3 regions of the Oceanobacillus sp. FSL K6-2867 genome follow, and region 3 is predicted to be linked to each of the others. Evidence: predicted binding sites of a transcription regulator. Region 3 holds the regulator's gene; each other region holds the start of a gene.
The links. The regulator Rex, encoded in region 3, represses fermentation and respiration genes when NADH is low (regulators of the CRP and FNR family bind a similar motif). The targets are predictions, from matches to a motif close to TTGTGAAATATTTCACAA.

Region 1 (6,400 bases), 930 kb from region 3:
TTTTTGCTCACATGAAACAGTGCTGTACCATCAGCATATGTGTGAACTGGCGGTGACTGTTGTGAGCCTGTTAATTCCGCAATATAGAAATAGTCATTATACATAAAGGTTACCTCCTTATATAGTTTTAAGTACGGTTAATATGAAAAGAAGGCATCCGTCCAGGGAGGCTTGCACTTGAGATATACAAAAAAGCTATTTCTTAAACTACCTTCATGAATGCCGCGCTTTCTAATTTATTTTATTACTTAGATGCAATTTTGCTTGTACGACTATCCTAAAGGAACTTGACTTTGCTGAATTTTGGCGAATACCTATTAACTAGCAGACGTACGTTTGAAAAAGGGGAGTACAGGGAATAGAGGTTCTTGTGCGCACTTATAAATAATATTTAACAGGAATGGCACAATATAGATAGCTGCATAAAAGGAGCGATAACGACAACATGACAAATATTATTTTTACTTCACCTAGCAAGTATATTCAAGGAAAAGATGCATTAAAAGATATTGGTAAGCATGTTAAGTCAATAGGAAAAAAGCCTTTAATTCTTTCGGATGAAACGGTTTGGAAGATTACAGGATCAACAATTGAAGAGAGCTTGAAGGCAGACAGTGTTGATTATCATTATGTAGAGTTTAATGGGGAGGCTTCACTGAATGAAGTAGAAAGAATTGTAAATGAAGGGAAAAACGAAGCAGTTGATAATGTCATTGGAGTTGGAGGAGGAAAAACACTCGATACAGCAAAGGCAGTTGCTGACGGCCTAGAACTCAGTGTTGTGATTGTCCCTACAACAGCATCAACCGATGCACCAACTAGTGCGTTATCTGTAATTTATAGTGATAAAGGTGTGTTTGAATCCTATAAGTTCTATGATAAAAATCCAGAATTGGTACTTGTCGATACAAAAGTAGTTGCAGGTGCACCACCACGACTTTTCGCTTCAGGGATTGCAGATGCGATGGCAACATGGGTGGAAGCAAGAGCGACAATTAAAAGCAATGGTGATGCAATGGCTGGCGGCAAGACTAGTATCGCTGCACAGGCAATAGCGGAAGCATGTGAAAAAACATTATTTGCTTATGGACAGGCAGCTTATAAAGCAGTGCAAAAAGGACTTGTAACCAAACATGTGGAAGCTGTTGTAGAGGCAAATACATTATTATCCGGTCTTGGTTTTGAAAGTGGTGGACTAGCGGGTGCGCATGCCATTCACAATGGTTTTACTGTGCTTGAAGGTGATATTCACCATCTGACACATGGCGAGAAGGTAGCATATGGTACATTAACACAGCTCCTATTAGAATTGCATTCACAAGATGAAATAGTTAAATATATTGATTTTTATCGTGCGCTTGGATTACCGACAACATTAAAAGAAATGCATTTAGAAGAAGTTTCTTATGAAGATTTGCGAAGAGTCGGAGAAGCGGCTACACAAGAGGGCGAAACAATGGGGAACCTTTCCACCGATATTTCTGCCGATGATGTTGCTACAGCAATTCTTGCGGTCGATCAATTGAGTAAAAATAAATAAAATGAAATAAGAGAGTAAGGCTGGTTTCTCGCCTTACTCTCTATTGCTTTCCTGTGGTTTTGGATTTGTTTCGCGTTGTGGTTCGATATCTTGATTTGGATCATTGATTTTTTGTTTTTGCTCTAGTGAATCATCGCTTCGTTTTTCTTTGTCTTGATTGGACATGTTATCACCTCGCTGACAAACTAGAATGTTATTTCTTTCTATATATACATTCCTGTAACCGTTATAGCTCAATTTCAAACATGATTTACCCAAAACAATTTAAACGAGAATGCCAGCTTTTCTTAAATCCCTGCACGCTGCTTCAATTTTAAGCAGCGAATCGGACTCAAGGGTATGCAAGTGAATCCCATTAGTTAGCGCAGATAGGTACGACGCGTCTGTAGTCTGTATCTTTGTAATAAATGTGTCAGCTTCTTTTCTGCTGCCAACCCGAATGGAGGCAGTGATTTCTCCATAAACAGGATGTTCAACAATAACGTCTCTGATTGTCACCCCATGATCAACAATCAAGTATAGCTCTTCTTTGGTTTGGCCAGCATCATGCTTGCATGCAATAATTTGCTGCTTTTGATTATTTAAATGCTCACTGAGATAAATATAGCCTTGGCTTGTTGCAATAATAGGTTCATTTTTTGCCTTTAATATCGATACATCCTGAACAATCACTTGTCTGGATACGTTGGTAAGTTTGGCGAAATCCTTGCCGCTTATAGGCCGCGCCGATTCTTTTAGCTTTTGTATGATAAGCTGCTGTCTTTTTGCTGAAGGCATTTTTCTCTGCTGCTCCATTTATTGCCCTCCTTGTACATTTACATGTAACACATTGTTTTATAGTTCAAATAAAAAAGCTTTTTATTAATTTGTACTTGATAATATATTAATTCTATGTAAATATAGATGTCAAGACAGATGACTATTGAATCTTGATTCATCACTATTGTAAAGACATAGGGGGATGACAGACTTATAAGTAAGCGCATTCTATTGTATTTAATGTGAAAATAATCACAAATAAAACAACAACTGAAGGAGTAAACTATGATGAATTCTATTAAACTAAAAAACGCACTTGAAGAATTTTTAAATGAAGATATCGGTGATCAAGATTTAACGAGTGATTCTATTTTTCCAAAGAATCAATTGGGAAAAGGTGTGTTTATCCTTAAAGAAGCTGGAGTTCTTTCTGGACTTTCTATTATTAAGGAAGCTTATCATTTGCTGGACCCTGAAATGGAAATAAAGCTTTATTTTAATGACGGCGATAAAGTGGCGGCCCAAACTGCGATTGCGGAAGTTTATGGTTCTGTCCGTTCCATACTTACTGGGGAGCGCGTCATTTTAAATTTACTGCAGCGGATGAGCGGGATTGCTACGGTGACAAACCATTGTATAGAAGCCCTGAATGACACATCGATCAGCATTTGTGACACAAGAAAAACATTGCCCGGACTAAGAATGTTTGATAAATATGCAGTTACTTCTGGAGGAGGGAAGAATCACCGAAATGGATTATATGACGGTGTGATGATTAAAGATAATCATATTTCCTATTGTGGATCAATCACAGAAGCTGTTGAAAAAGCACGTGCTGTACTTGGTCATATGGTAAAGATTGAAGTGGAAACAGAGAATAAAAAGGAGGTCCTGGAAGCGGTAGGTGCTGGAGCAGATGTCATTATGTTCGATAATCGCAATCCAGAGGAAGTAAGAGAATATGTCGAACTTGTACCTGATTCTATCATAACGGAAGCATCTGGCGGAATTACGCTTTCTAATCTGGCAGCGTATGCAAATACTGGGGTGCAATACATATCGTTAGGCGCACTGACACATTCTGTTCAAGCATTGGATATTAGTTTGCAGGTGAACGAGGGAAGTAAAAAATAAAGCCGGCAACAGGAGGCCATTTGATGAACAAAAAAATTGTTGTTGCAATCATTTTAGGGTTTATTTTTTTAACTGCATGTGAAAAAGATAACGAACAAGAAGCAAATGATGCGGTTCAATCGGAAGAGTCTTTTCACACAACAATTGTTGGTGGAAGAGTTGGTGGTGCTTGGTCTGTTTTTGCTGAAGGAATCGCTGAGTCGATTCGCAGGGAAAATGAAGGAGCTATTATTACTGTAGAACCGGGGGGGATTGTGGAAAATCCATTAGCTGTTGCAACAGGAATTGTCCCGTATGGATTATCTTATGCAATGACTTCTTACGCGGCATACAGTGGGGAAGAGCCATACGATCAGCCATATGAAGATATTCGTGCTGTAAGTGTTGTGATTCCAGCAAATTACTATCAATTTATTATAGCTGCGGATGTACCCTATAATTCCTTTGAAGAGCTGATTGAGCTTAAAGCTCCAATTCGATTGGCTGTGGATCAAAAAGGAGCGGCTGGTGAAATCATTACTCGCAAAGTTTTACAAGCATATGGAATCTCCTATGATGACATTATTGCTTGGGGAGGATCAGTTGATTATTTATCTGGGTCAAAAACATTTGAAATGATGGCCGATAATCGAATTGACGCTAGTGGAGATGCGGTGTCAGCACCTTCAAGTGATATTATGGAAGCATCTGCGCTGATGCGTTTGAAATTGCTTGAATTAGATGAACATGTGATTGAACGCGTATCCGAAAAACTTGGAATGGATGCTGGAACGATTAATGCTTCGGCATATTCCTTTTTACAGGAAGACATAGCGACCGTCAGCACACCGGCGATTCTTATCGCCAATAAAGAGGTTCCAGAGGAAGAAGTCTATCAGATAACTAAAGCAATCTATGAAAATTTTGACTATCTAAGAACGGTGCACAAGGAATTTTATAATCTATCAGCAGATAATATCATGAAGGTCGGTAATGTGCCCCTGCATCCAGGAGCAGAAAAATTTTTCCGGGAGAAAGGATTGCTTCCGTAACATATTTTGTATTCGATTAAGGGACTCACCTAGTAGCTTAATTTGTAAAAAATGGTTACTTAAGTTTTCCTTTTTATTTCGAAAGGAGTCATTGCATTGTGAACATGAAAGCAAAATTGAAAAGGTGGTTTGTAGAAGGTTACAAGCGTAATCTTTCAGAGCAACCAATGAAACTTTTTATATTGTTTGCCTTTGGATTGTCTATATATCAAATTTGGTCTGTAATCTTTGGAAATCTAGATCCTCTCAATCAAATGGCAATCCATTTAGCTTTTATTCTTGTACTTACCTTTTTGCTTTATGGCTTTTCAAAAAGGGAAGCAGTTCGAAAACACAAGCCTGGCTTGATTGACTATTGCTTTGGAATATTGGCTATTAGTGCCGGTATTTATTTCACTTTCCATGCCGAACGAATTGCAGTTCGAATACCAATTATGAATCCATTAACGGGTTGGGATATTTTTTTCGGAGTCGTGTTTATCGTGTTAACGATTGAAGCAACACGACGTACGATTGGTTTTCCAATTATTGTTCTTGTGTTTATTGGCTTCGCTTATACACTGTGGGGTCATCATCTCGAGAGTTTATTTGGTCACCGGGAAATGTCTGCGGTTGAGTTTGTTGAAAAACTTACATATAGCTTTAATGGACTTTGGGGTTCGCCAATTTCGGTCGCTGCTTCATTTGTGTTTATGTTTATGCTGTTTGGTGCATTTTTGCAAAAATCAGGTGCAGGTGAGTTTTTCTTTCGGATTTCAACAGCTATTGCTGGGAAAACACGAGGGGGATCTGCAAAAGTGGCAATTCTTGCTAGTGCCTTTTTTGGCTCCATCTCTGGGAGCCCAACGGCAAATGTTGTCACAACTGGTAACTTCACGATTCCGGTTAGTAAAAAATCAGGCTATACTTCGGCTGTTGCAGCTGCAGTGGAGGCTGCTGCCTCGACAGGTGGAAGCATTTTGCCGCCTATTATGGGATCGTCGGCATTTTTAATGGCAGCTGTTACACAGATGTCATACGGATCAATTGTAATTGCGGCGTTAATTCCTGGTATTCTGTATTACGTTTCGTTATTTGCAATGGTGCATTTTGAGGCAATGCGCCTTGATTTACCGAGACCTGCAAAAGAAGCCATTCCCAAGGTCAGCGAAGTGCTCAAGGAAGGATGGTTTTATTTTATCCCATTATTTGTACTAGTCGTTCTCTTAGTACTAGGATACAGTGCATCGCGAACGGGGTTCTATGGAATTCTTTCGGTTATTCTTGTTAGTTGGTTCCGTAAAGAGACACGAATGGGTTTGCAAAAGATTTGTAGTGCATTAGTAGACGGTGCACGTTTTTCCATTCCAGTTACAACAGCATGTGCAGCCGCAGGGCTTATTATTGCTGGTATTATGTCAACTGGACTTGGTGGAAAGGTAACGAGCATTGTGCTCGGTTTAACAGAAGGAATGCTATTTCCGACATTACTTCTTGTCATGCTTATTTGTATTGTATTAGGTATGGGGATGCCTGTTGCAGCTGCTTATATATTAACAGCAATGCTTGCAGCGCCTGCCTTAATTGAATTGGGAGTGTCTGTATTGGCTGCACACCTATTTATTGTCTACTTTTCCATTTTCTCAGCAATCACTCCACCAGTGGCTGTTGCAGCCTATGCCGCAGCGGGGATTGCCGATGCAAACCCGAATCGAGTAGGATTGGAGGCTGTTAAGCTAGGCATTGTTGGATTTGTCGTTCCATTCATGTTCGTCTTGGAATCAGCCCTTTTAATGGATGGAAATATTGTAGAAGTACTACTTGCATTTTTGACAGCAATTATTGGTGTCACTGCTTTAGCGGGTGGAGCGATTGGCTGGTTGAGAACAAAAACGACGGTTATGGAACGGATACTATTGGTAGTAAGTGGAGCATTATCCATGTATGCTAATCTATG
Region 2 (6,400 bases), 1.0 Mb from region 3:
TCAATTATCAATGACAGCATTTGGTCCATATAAAAATACAGAAACGATTGACTTTAGAGAGCTGGAAGAGACGAATCTATTTGTTATATCAGGAAATACAGGAGCTGGAAAAACAACAATCTTTGATGGTATTGCTTTTGCATTATATGGCAGTGCAAGCGGGGCGGACCGGGAAGATATAAAGGCACTTCGCAGTGATTTCGCTGATGATAACATCCATACTGCTGTGGAGTTGGAATTTTCTTTAAATGGACACGTGTATCGGATACTCCGCCAGTTAGGTCATGTAAAAAAAGGAAATAAATCGAAAACTGGGGAACGTTATGAGTTCTTTGAAAAAGTAGATGACAAAGAAATTCCATGTGTTGACAGACAAATTGTATCTGAAATCAATAAAAAGGTAGAAACTATTATTGGCTTAACGCAAGACCAATTTAAGCAAATTGTGATGCTGCCACAAGGTGAATTTCGCAAACTATTAACGTCGGACACGGAGAATAAAGAATCTATTTTAAGAAGGCTTTTTAAAACAGAACACTACAAGCATCTCAGTGAACGATTGAAAAATAGGAAACATACAGTTGAACAACAATATAACCAAGTAAGACAAACACTTGACCACTATATATCAACCATTTATTCTGTCCTGCCTAAACGTGAGGATTCCACATTAGCAAGTGTGCTGGCTGCAGAACATTACCACACGCAGCAGATTATCGCTGGGCTGGAAACGGAGGCTGATCATTACCTTAAGCAAATCGAAAACGATGAAAAAGCATATGAAGCAGCATATCGCAAACACGATGAGAAGCAAAATGCTTTCCACGAGGCACACGCATTAAATGAACGATTTAATGAGTTGGATATAAAAGAGAAGCGCTTGAAGCAGCAGAAAGAGCAAGTACCAATGTTTGCAAAGAAAGAAAAGAAATTAGAAGCAGCAGGGCGAGCAAGTACAATTGAAATTTATGAAAAGCAGGTTTCTGATTGGCAAAAGGAAACAAAGGAGAAGAAACATGTATTAGAAAATGCAGAAGTTGCTCTGAAGCTAGCTGAAACAAAACTTGAAAAAGCAGCATCTTTTTATAAGGAAGAGGAAAGTAAAAAGGATTTAAGAGAAGAAACAGGGAAGAAGCTAGATCGATTAACTGATTATTTACCAATCGTAAAAGATATCGATCAACAAAAAAATAAATTGGAAAAGCTTGTGAAAGAAGGTCAGCAAACTCGATCTGAACTGGAAAGACGTAAAGAAGAGCTTCATAGCAAAAATGAATCGGCTGAGAAATACCAGGTTCAAATTAAGCAGCTTGATGAGGAGGTAAACCAATTTCATGATAAGAAACAGCAACTGCTCGAGATGAGGGAGCGTGCAAAGCTGCTGCAAGGTTACATGGATTTATCCAAGCAAAAAGGCAAGCTTGAACAAGTCCTTTCCATAAAAGAAGAGGAATTTAAGCAGGCGAAAGAGCATTATCAGCTTCAGGAGCAAGCTTGGCTAGCTAATCAGGCAGTTGTTTTAGCAAACCACTTGCATGATGGAGGAGCATGTCCTGTTTGTGGCAGTATCGAGCATCCAAATAAGGCAACAGCACAAAAAGATGCTATTACAAAAGAACAACTGGAAACTTTGAGAAAAGAATTGGACACAAAGAATGATTTGTACAGAAATGCTCAAGCTGATTTAAAGTCTAAATTAGCCCAGCATCAAGAAAAAGAAACAGAAATAGCAGAATATGCGATTCCGCTTGATACTGTTGCGTCCGTTTTTGAACAATTGGTAGAAAAGGGGAAAAAGCTAGCAGCTGAAGTAACAGCTTTAGAAAAGAAACGCTCCGAATTAAAAGAGCAAAAAGAAGTACAAGAAAACTTAACCGCAGTTATAAAACAGCTAGAACCAAAAAAAGAACAGCTTGAAAAGGAATATCAGAATCTGGTAACTTCCTATGAATCGCAAAAAGCTGTATATCAGGAACGGTTACGAAACATCCCTGATGAAGTTAGGGAGCTGTCGGAGCTAGAGAAGCAATTAAACGAGACGAAAAAAATGAAAGAAAATCTAGAAAGACAGTGGGAAGAAGCACAAGCTGAGCTGCAAAAAGCAAAAGAAGAGCAAGCAAGCGCAAGTTCAAACCAAATGCATGCTAAAAAACAATTGTACGAAACGAATGAGAAACACAAGATTGCAGAAATTCAATTTCATGAAGCGATGCAAGATGCTGGATTTCAATCGATTGAAACTTATCGTGAGGCAAAAATATCTGCGGCTAATCAGCAGGCATTAAAAAATGAGATTGAACAGTTTAAACAAAGCTTGTCCGCGCTAACAGAACAGGTTGCTGATTTAAAAACAGGCTTAAAAGCAAAATCGCGAATTGATTTAACGGTACTAAAAGAGCAGCTGGATAAGTTAAAACAAGCATATGAGCTAGCGCTGAGTACTTGGAATCGCTCAAAAGAGAGCTATCAAGAAGCAATTGATTTAAAGGTTCGTATTATGGAGGCCGAGAGTCGTGTGAAGGAACAAGAAAAGCAATTAGCCACCATCGCTGAACTATATGATGTTCTTAGAGGACAAAATGATCGAAAAATTTCTTTTGAACGCTATTTGCAAATTGAATATTTGGAGCAAATCATTGATGCTGCAAATATGAGATTAAGGGATCTATCAAATGGTCAATACTATTTAACGAGAAGTGATCGTCAGGAATCACATGGTAAGCAAAGCGGGCTAGCACTTGATGTGTATGACTCTTATACCGGACAAACCCGTGATGTCAAAACATTATCAGGCGGGGAAAAATTTAATGCATCACTTTCGCTTGCGCTCGGCATGTCTGATGTCATTCAAAGCTTCCAAGGCAATATTTCAATTGATACAATGTTTATTGATGAAGGCTTTGGCTCGTTAGATGAGGAATCGTTAAGCAAAGCTATTGATGCCCTGGTTGCATTACAGCAATCGGGTAGAATGATTGGTGTTATCTCTCATGTGCAGGAGCTGAAAAATATATTCCCTGCAATGCTGGAGGTTAAGAAAATGAAAGAAGGCTATAGCAGCACGAGATTTGTAATGCAATAACGCAAAGCCCATAAAACGGAGAACGTTTGTGGGCTTTTTTCTATTCTAAATAGAAATGCGTATGTTTAATGAGGAACGTAAAATACTAATTATAATAGCATCGTTGCTTATTAATAGACATAAAAATCTTCTTAGCTGAAAAAATGGTACTTAAAAGGGGTGTTATCTTTGCGTGTGAGGATTGAACTGACATACCGTACAAAAAAAGGACTCGAAACAGTGCTCTGCACTGATGATATGGAACTAAGTCAGGCTATCACTATTGCAGAAGACATGGAGAAAACAGGACGCATCAAGCAGTTAACATTTATTGATAATAATGAAGGAAACTGGACCTATAAGCAATTAAAGAAATACATGGAAGAAATTAAAACGGAACCCCATGATATAACCGTTTATTTTGATGGTGGGTTTGACCTGAAGACAGATAAAGCCGGTCTTGGCTGTGTTATTTACTATAGACAGAACGAAAAAGACCTTCGAATTCGAAAAAATGCTAACGTTGATGGACTTGTTAGTAATAACGAAGCAGAATATGCAGCACTTCATTTAGGATTAACGGAATTAGAGATATTAGGGGTTCACCATTTACCTGTTACTTTTGTAGGAGATTCAAAGGTTGTTATCCATCAGCTTGATGGGGAATGGCCATGCTACGAAAAGGAATTAGCGGCATGGATTGATCGGATTGAACGAAAAATAGAGCAGCTTGGAATTACGCCCACATTTAAAGATGTCTCTCGCAAGATGAACCGAGAAGCTGATCAATTAGCAACACAGGCACTGCAAGAGATCGAAATTACAAGTCAGCGTAAATGGTGATGGGAAGCAAGTCGGTTGCAAAAACAGTGATTTGGAAAACCCTTCCAAGCCACTTTATATGAGTTGTTTTTCGTAATACTTTATATTATCATTTAACTATTGGTAATTTAGAGGTTAATAGATGTGCATCATTTCACGAAGCAATACAGTATTAAATTTTGGTAATTATAAAGGAGCAGGGCATTGAAAATAGGAATAGATAAAATAGGCTTTTATACACCACACTTATATGTAGACATGAACAAATTAGCTGTAGCAAGGGGCATAGAGCCGGAAAAATTCACAATTGGAATTGGTCAGGAAAAAATGGCGCTTGCACCAATTACACAAGACCCGGTTACTTTGGCAGCAAATGCAGCACTTGGAATTTTAAACGAGGCGGATAAAGAGAAAATTGATTTCGTTATTTTTGGTACGGAATCTGGTATTGATAACTCTAAGTCGGCAGGGGTTTATGTACATAATTTGCTTGGGTTAAATCCCCGTGCGCGTACTGTTGAAATGAAGCAGGCATGCTACGGCGCAACTGTTGGAATACAATTGGCAAAAGGACATATTGCATTAAATCCGGAAAGCAAAGTACTGGTTTTAGGTTCTGATATTGCAAGGTACGGTCTAAATACATCCGGTGAATCTACACAAGGTGCTGGAGCGGTTGCGATGGTGATTAGTGCAAATCCAAAAATCATGGTCCTCGAGGAGCAGAGTGCTTATTTAACAAATGATATTATGGATTTTTGGAGACCTATTTATTCAGACAAAGCGTTTGTTGATGGAAAGTTTTCTAATGAGCAATACATATACTTCTTTTCAAAGGTTTGGGAGCAATATAAGGAAAAATCTGGTCTTGAATTGAAAGACTTTGAAGCGATTTGTTACCATTTGCCATATACAAAGATGGGACTAAAGGCGTTGCGTACAATTTTTGATGAAAGTACAGAGGAAGACAAAGAAAAATTAGTAGCAAACTATCAAGTAAGTACGCAATATAATCGAATCGTTGGAAACATTTACACAGGATCATTGTATTTAAGCTTGCTGTCCCTTCTTGAATTGAGTGAGGGTTTGGAAGCAGGATCAAGAGTTGGCTTATATAGCTATGGATCAGGTGCTGTAGGAGAATTCTTTACTGGGATATTACAGCCGGATTATCGCGAGCATCTTCATGTTAACAATCATACGAGGCTGTTCGAATCAAGAACTGAAGTAACTGTTCCCGAGTATGAAAAAATATTTGAGGAGACTCTACCAGTTGATGGTTCCACGTTAAAGTTTGATATTACAAAAGATCCTGCTGCAATTTGCTTAAGTGGAATAGAAGATAATAAGCGTTTGTATGTGAGAAAGTAGGACATTTATATAAATTTTTTAAGGTGTAAAAGTTTTCGTGACAAAAATTTGATGTTGATTAATTTTTATGTTATTATATTCTAATGGTACATTATTTAAATAATAACTTCTCCCTATAAAATATACTAGTGAAACAAATTTATAGCAAATAAGGCTGTCTTGGAAGATTGTATTTTTATGATTTTCCGGGCGGTCTTTTTTAATGCAAATGCTGCATTCTTTTCTAAGATCTGGAATGCATATATTATGCATGATTGGACTGTCATCTTCCAATGAATGACTTGATAGAGAGATATCTCAACTTCAATATGCACTATTATTAAATTGGTTGGAAATTTTTGGAGGTTAGGAAAGGATAAACTTTTCAATCTGCATAAGTGCAATTAAGGCATTCGCCTAAAAGGCTGCCCCCCAAAGTAGAGGGCTTTTAAGAAAGCAAAGAATGCTTTCTTAAAAATCCCTTTAACGCATGCCAATTTTTCTAATGACTGAAATTTAGCGGAAAGGAGAAATGAGAAAATTGAGCTCAGAAAAAAATAAATATCAGGATCAGTCACTGTTTAACCTTACATGGCCACTGTTCATTGAAATATCCCTTCACATGAGCGTGGGCATTATTGCTACATTAATTTTGAGTGGCTACTCTGATAATGCTGTTGCGGGTGTTGGCGTTGCCAACCAGATAATGAATATATTTATTTTAGTGTTTAACGTAACAGCGATTGGAGCAACCATTCTAATCGGTCAAAATTTAGGTGCTAATCGGATTAAAGAAGCTCGCAGTATAGCGAGATCTGCATTCGGACTTAACTTCTGGATTGGTATTGGCATGACGGTTGTAGTTGCTGTTTTTGGAGGAATCTTTTTAAATTTTTATGGTTTAAGCGGTGAAGTATATAGTTACGCGCATACTTATTTAGTAGTTGCTGGCTTGTCTCTTTGTCTTGAAGCAGTTGCTTTGGCTTTGAGTGCAGTGCTACGCAGTTATGGTCATACAAGAGAAACAATGTTTGTAACTATCATGATGAATGTGATTAGTATCATCGGTTTCCTCATAGCGATTAATGGTTTGTTTGGAATCCCGGTAACAGGAGTTGTTGGAGTTTCTGTTTCCATAATTGTTGCAAGATTATTTCTGGTGTTGGC
Region 3 (6,400 bases):
AATATCTTCAAGCATTGCTTTACGACGGTCACCGAATCCTGGAGCTTTAACAGCTACAGCGTTGAATGTTCCACGAAGTTTGTTTACTACTAATGTTGCAAGTGCTTCGCCTTCAACATCTTCAGCGATTAATAATAGTGGTTTACCTTGTTGAACTACTTGCTCAAGTACTGGTAATACTTCTTGGATGTTACCGATTTTCTTATCTGTAATAAGAATATATGGATCTTCTAATACTGCTTCCATTTTATCTTGGTCAGTAACCATGTATGGTGAAGAGTATCCACGGTCAAATTGCATACCTTCAACAACCTCTAGCTCTGTGTTGAAGCCTTTTGATTCTTCAATTGTAATAACACCGTCATTACCAACACGTTCCATCGCCTCAGCAATTAAGTTACCAACTTCATCATCAGATGCAGAGATAGCTGCGATTTGTGCGATAGATTCTTTGCTCTCAACTGGTTGTGAAATTGCTTTTAACTCTTCAACAGCACTTGCTACAGCTTTCTCAATACCACGGCGAATACCTACAGGGTTTGCACCAGCTGTAACGTTTTTCAATCCTTCGTGAATCATTGCTTGTGCAAGAACAGTTGCAGTAGTCGTACCATCACCAGCTACATCATTTGTTTTAGATGCAACTTCAGATACAAGCTGTGCACCCATGTTTTCAAAAGCATCTTCCAATTCGATTTCTTTAGCAATGGTTACCCCATCATTAGTAATTAGAGGTGAGCCGAATTTTTTATCTAAAACAACGTTACGTCCTTTTGGTCCTAACGTTACTTTTACAGCGTTTGCTAATGTATCTACACCGCGCAGCATTGCTCCACGTGCGTCTTCATTGAACTTAATATCTTTAGCCACTTAAAATTCCTCCCTTAAAATAATCATTCAAAAGTTTATTTGTCGTCGTTCATGTATGTGTTGTGTTAAGGTTAGCTTACTACAGCTAAAATGTCATTTTCACGAAGAATTAAGTATTCTGTACCTTCGTACTTCACTTCAGTACCAGCAAATTTAGAGAAAATAATGCGGTCTCCTTCAGCAACTTCAAGTGCCACTTTTTCTCCATTTTCAGTTACACGGCCAGATCCTACTGCTACTACGCGACCTTCCTGTGGTTTTTCCTTTGCAGAGTCCGGTAGTACGATACCGCTTGCAGTTGTTTCTTCTTGTTCAACAAGTTCGATAACAACACGATCTCCTAGTGGTTTAATCATGTAGAATGCCTCCTCAATTCTATATCGTATTTAGATGTATTAGCACTCTCATTCAGTGAGTGCTAATTTCTATATTCATAATAATTAATCCTATAAAAAAATGCAAGCAATGTGTCTATTATTTTTTTGCTTCTAACAATTTTTTTCTAAGTAGGGCTTATAATATTAACAGACAAGAGAATATGTTAAAATACCAACTATGATAATCAATAAATGAACCTTGTCATACATATACTAAAAACTACATCAAGCAAAAGGAGTCGTTTTACTTGGCACGAAGATATTGGTATGTCATTTTAACTTATATACTTATGCAGCTTTCTGCGTTTCCCGTTAGTCTGCTTGCAAAACATCACTATATCCCTGTACAAGCTGTCGTTTATTGGTCCATTTTCAGCTTTATTTTTGGTCTTCTCATTATATTGTGGATCTTGAAGCCTGACATGCAGATGAGACATGCACGGGATGCTGCACCAATGAGTTCGATGGTACTATGGTCAATACTCGGTGTATTTATGGCTTTCTTCGCTCAAGGGATTGCTACAGCGATTGAAATTTATGTCTTAGGAATTTCACCAGGATCAGAAAACACACAAGGTATTATGAATATAGCCCGTGCAGCACCGTTATTTATTATTATCCCAGCTATAATCGCACCGATACTGGAGGAAATTATTTTCCGAAAAATTATCTTCGGCAGTCTCTATAAGCGTATGAATTTCTTCTTCGCTGGCTTGATATCCGCCCTCATCTTTGGATTTATACATGAAGGGTTGGAACACATACTAATTTACGCATCGATGGGATTTGTATTTGCATTTCTTTACGTCAAAACAAAACGAATTCTCGTTCCGATTATTGTTCACGCTGCAATGAATACATTAGTTGTCGTTGGGCAATATTCTATGGATCCGGAAGAAATGCAGCGCCAGCTTGAACAAATGCAGCGTCAGGTTGAGCAATTGCAAATGATTCTCATTGGAGGTTAACGAATGATTAATTCTCTTATCGTTAAAGCGATTATTTATCTCATAATGGCAATCATTTTTATTTACGTTGCAGTCCAAAGCAAAGGGGAAACAATTTGGAATCCCAATACACTTATTTTTGCTGCTGTAGCAACACTTGCCTTTGGGGTTGCACTCCGATTGCTTGGCAAGTACCTTCGGATAAAGAAAAAGAAATAACAATCAAAAAGAAGGCTGTTTCTCTTTTAAAACAGCCTTCTTTCTTATTATTGAATAGACTTTAATTTATCTGTCCATTCATCCTTATTCTCAATTATTTTTTCAAACGTAGTATAGCGGATAACATATAAATCATTATCTTTAGCAAATACTCTTGCTACTTCTTCCTGATCGAGCTGAATATCATCTTCCGTTAATGAAAAGTCAAAAAAACCTTCTTCTGCAGAATTAAATTCAAGCTCACCTGTAGTCATTTCTGTTAAATTCACTTCCATCATCTCGATAAAACCTTCAACACCTAACAACTCATCACCATCTGGATAATAATGAATCGTAAACAGCTCTGTAAAATTCGTTTGATCCTCATCAACTAAAAGAAATTCAGCAGTTGCTTCACCTTCTGCTTCCTCATAGTTTTCAAGCTCCCATTTTCCTTCATCAAACGGAATTTCTAAGCTCGTAATTGTGTCGATGTAAACACCTTCTGCTGCTATATCATCAGCCGTCTCCTCGATAACTTCCCCATTCTCATCAAGCATAATTATCTCACTCGGTTCTTCTGAACTATAAATTTTCCAAGTGCCATCATCCGGACGCAAAACATGAACCCCATGTGTCTCATTGTTCGCAAAGTCAGGACCATCGACCTTCATTGTAGTCTGTTTATATGAGATTGTTGCTTCCTCTTCTGACTTTTCCTCCACCACTAAATCAAATAATTCCATATCTAAAGTATATACCGATAATTGCTCAATTGTCGTACGTGTTGTGTCATATAACGGAGATTCACTATGTACGGTGTCCATATATGCTTCCAGATCATTTTCTGTTAATGCTTCCAGGTTTGCTTCAAGAACTGCAAATAATTCTTCATCCTCTGGAACAGCTTTTTCTTCTTCTGATGCTTCAGCCTCATCTTTCTCATTTTCCTCTGCATCATTCACTTCTTTACTTGCTTCAGCATCGTCGGTCTTTTGATTCGCATTATCACTGTCGTTCGAACATGCAGCAATAAATAAACTAATAAATAATACAAACATAATACCTAAAACCTTTTTCATACCCACGAATAAATTCCTCCTCTATCTTCGTATATTCCCAATACAGATTAACGCAATAATCAGTAAATAGATAGATGTCTTAAGGACCAATAATTTTCAGAAAAATAATAGTTCGATTTATCTAGTAATTATTTATCAGCTTGTTTCCAACCGCTGTATAAAACAGCATTTTTATGGACCTGATGCACATAGTTTATTGTATTTAACAGATATAAGCACATCCAAATCTTGCCATAAAAAAACAAGGCTTTTGACCTAAATTCAATAGCCTTGTAATAAAATAGAATTTCACAATGAATAATTTATTCTGGGTTATCTAACGAGTAATGCTTAAGGAAATAAACCAGGGCCTGTAATTCAACTGCAAGATCAATATGGTGCACCCGAATATGCTTCGGTACGGTAATCCTGGCAGGGGTAAAGTTAAGAATCCCTGAAATCCCCTTTTCCACCAGCTTATCGGTTATCACCTGTGCTTCAATTGCTGGAACGGTTAAGATAACGACTTTAATATCATCTAACTTTTCCTCTAAATCATTAATATGATAAACAGGAACCCCTCCAATATCCGTGCCAACCTTATCTATATCTGCATCAAATGCTGTGGTAATCCGGATATTATTGTTCTTCATAAAGTTATAATGGAGGAAGGCTGTACCTAAGTTTCCCACACCAATTAAAGCAACCTCTGTAACCTCATGCTGGTCCAGGGTACTTCGGAAAAACCCTAATAAATACTCTACATTATAGCCGTATCCCTTTTTTCCCAATGCGCCAAAGTAAGAAAAGTCTCTTCGAATTGTTGCAGAATCCACTTTTACTGCATCACTCAGCTCCTTTGAGGATACTCGCTTCTTCCCCTGCTGATTTAAGTTGTTAAGAAAACGATAATATAAAGGCAGCCGCTTGGCAGTAGCTTGTGGAATTTTGTTCTGATCCATCAATCTTCCTCTTTTCAATCCAATAGTTGTATATAATAAGTTCTTTCCTCTATTTTAACAGAAAACGTCAAATAAGTCGTGATATTTTTCACAATTCAGTTGCTTCGTCAAATAACTATCATATACACTGTAAATGGTGGGGTGAAAAAATGATATTAATGCAATTAAACGGAATTTCAAAATCCTTCGGTGCGGAAGAGATTTTATCAAATATTAAAATAGAAATTAAAGATAAAGATCGTATTGCTATTGTTGGCAGAAATGGTGCAGGTAAGTCAACATTACTTAAAATTATGGCACAAGAATTATCGTATGATGAAGGGGAATTTTTCCAACCGAAGGATCTTACATTCGGTTATTTATCTCAGCATATGACGTTAGAGTCAGGAAAAACCATTTGGGATGAGATGCTGGATGTGTTCTCCCATTTAAAATCTTTGGAAAAACAGCTTCGAACCTTGGAAAAGGAAATGGAGAAAGCCAACGAATTAACTGGGGAAGAATATGACAAAGTACTTAAAGAATACGACAAGCTTCAGCTGGCATATCAGACTAATGGAGGCTATACGTATGAATCAGACATTAGGGCTGTACTTAGTGGGTTAAATTTTGAGTCCTTTGATTATGGTACACCAATTGCAGAACTTAGTGGTGGACAAAAAACACGTCTTGCCCTAGGAAAATTACTGCTTCAAAAACCACAGCTGCTTATTCTCGATGAGCCGACCAACCATCTGGATATTGATACATTGTCATGGTTGGAAAACTATCTCGTTAATTATCCTGGCGCCATTGTCATCGTTTCACACGATCGGTACTTTCTTGATAAAACAGTTTCCATCGTGTATGAAATATCACGACATAAAACGCGAAAATACCATGGGACATACAGCAAGTACTTGGAGCAAAAAGCGCTGAATTATGAACAGGAATTAAAGGAATTTGAAAAGCAGCAAACTGAAATTAAAAAAATGGAAGACTTTATCCAGCGGAATATTGTACGTGCTTCGACTACAAAACGAGCACAAAGCAGGCGGAAGCAGCTTGAAAAAATAGAGCGCCTTGATCGGCCACTAGGTGATGAGTCATCCGCTTCCTTCTCCTTTCAAATTAATCGTAGAAGTGGAAATGATGTATTAAAAGTTGAAGAGCTTAGCTTACGTTATGAAAAAGAAGTGAACCCTATTTTTTCCAACATACGACTGGATATAAATCGCGGTGACCGTATCGCACTTGTTGGTCCGAATGGTGTAGGGAAAACTACATTACTTAAGGCCATCTTAGGTAGACTGCAAACTGAAAAAGGAAACATCCAGCTTGGTACGAATGTGCAAATTGGCTACTATGACCAGGAGCAGGCTGATCTTAATTCCACTAAAACAATTCTCCAGGAATTATGGGATGATTATCCTGCCATAAATGAAAAAGATATCCGCACGGTCTTGGGAAACTTCCTTTTTTCCGGTGATGATGTACTGAAACCGGTTCACACATTAAGTGGTGGTGAGAAAGCAAGACTTGCCCTTGCTAAGCTTAAAATGCAGCAAGCAAATTTCCTTATTATGGATGAGCCTACAAACCATTTGGATATTGATAGTAAAGAAGTGCTGGAAGCAGCATTAATTGATTTTCCTGGAACGATACTTTTCGTGTCACATGACCGCTATTTTATTAATAAAATAGCTGATCAGGTTGCTGAAATGCAGCGCGATGGGATTACGATATATCTTGGTGACTATGATTATTATTTGGAAAAGAAAGAAGAAGAAGCAGAAATTGAAAGACTGCAACAGGAAAAGAAGGCAACTGTCACATCAGAGACAAAGAAGCTCAGCTATAAAGAAGGCAAGCAATTACAAAGTGAAAAACGGAAAATCCAGCGTAGGATTACAGAACTGGAAGAAATGATTGAACATAAGGAACTGGAAATTTCACAGTTTGAAGAAGAAATGACCAAACCAGAGGTATATCAAGATCATGAGAAG

Region 1: the regulator Rex is predicted to act here: its motif matches at 2,540-2,557, upstream of nadC (carboxylating nicotinate-nucleotide diphosphorylase).
Region 2: the regulator Rex is predicted to act here: its motif matches at 4,026-4,043, upstream of NSQ77_RS01660 (hydroxymethylglutaryl-CoA synthase).

Annotation. Positions count from the first base shown of each region.
Region 1 covers NZ_CP150144.1:433,030-439,429, reverse strand. Annotated here, with positions in the region: gene NSQ77_RS01995 (CHRD domain-containing protein) at 1-104, opposite strand, end outside; gene NSQ77_RS01990 (glycerol dehydrogenase) at 446-1,540, shown strand; gene NSQ77_RS01985 (hypothetical protein) at 1,574-1,705, opposite strand; gene NSQ77_RS01980 (transcription repressor NadR) at 1,805-2,335, opposite strand; gene nadC (carboxylating nicotinate-nucleotide diphosphorylase) at 2,588-3,433, shown strand; gene NSQ77_RS01970 (TAXI family TRAP transporter solute-binding subunit) at 3,457-4,464, shown strand; gene NSQ77_RS01965 (TRAP transporter fused permease subunit) at 4,569-6,400, shown strand, end outside.
Region 2 covers NZ_CP150144.1:347,148-353,547, reverse strand. Annotated here, with positions in the region: gene NSQ77_RS01670 (SMC family ATPase) at 1-3,082, shown strand, start outside; gene NSQ77_RS01665 (ribonuclease H family protein) at 3,251-3,904, shown strand; gene NSQ77_RS01660 (hydroxymethylglutaryl-CoA synthase) at 4,088-5,254, shown strand; gene NSQ77_RS01655 (MATE family efflux transporter) at 5,775-6,400, shown strand, end outside.
Region 3 covers NZ_CP150144.1:1,360,677-1,367,076, forward strand. Annotated here, with positions in the region: gene groL (chaperonin GroEL) at 1-870, opposite strand, end outside; gene groES (co-chaperone GroES) at 942-1,226, opposite strand; gene NSQ77_RS06630 (type II CAAX endopeptidase family protein) at 1,496-2,215, shown strand; gene NSQ77_RS06635 (YdiK family protein) at 2,219-2,413, shown strand; gene NSQ77_RS06640 (hypothetical protein) at 2,461-3,480, opposite strand; gene NSQ77_RS06645 (redox-sensing transcriptional repressor Rex) at 3,777-4,415, opposite strand; gene NSQ77_RS06650 (ABC-F family ATP-binding cassette domain-containing protein) at 4,565-6,400, shown strand, end outside.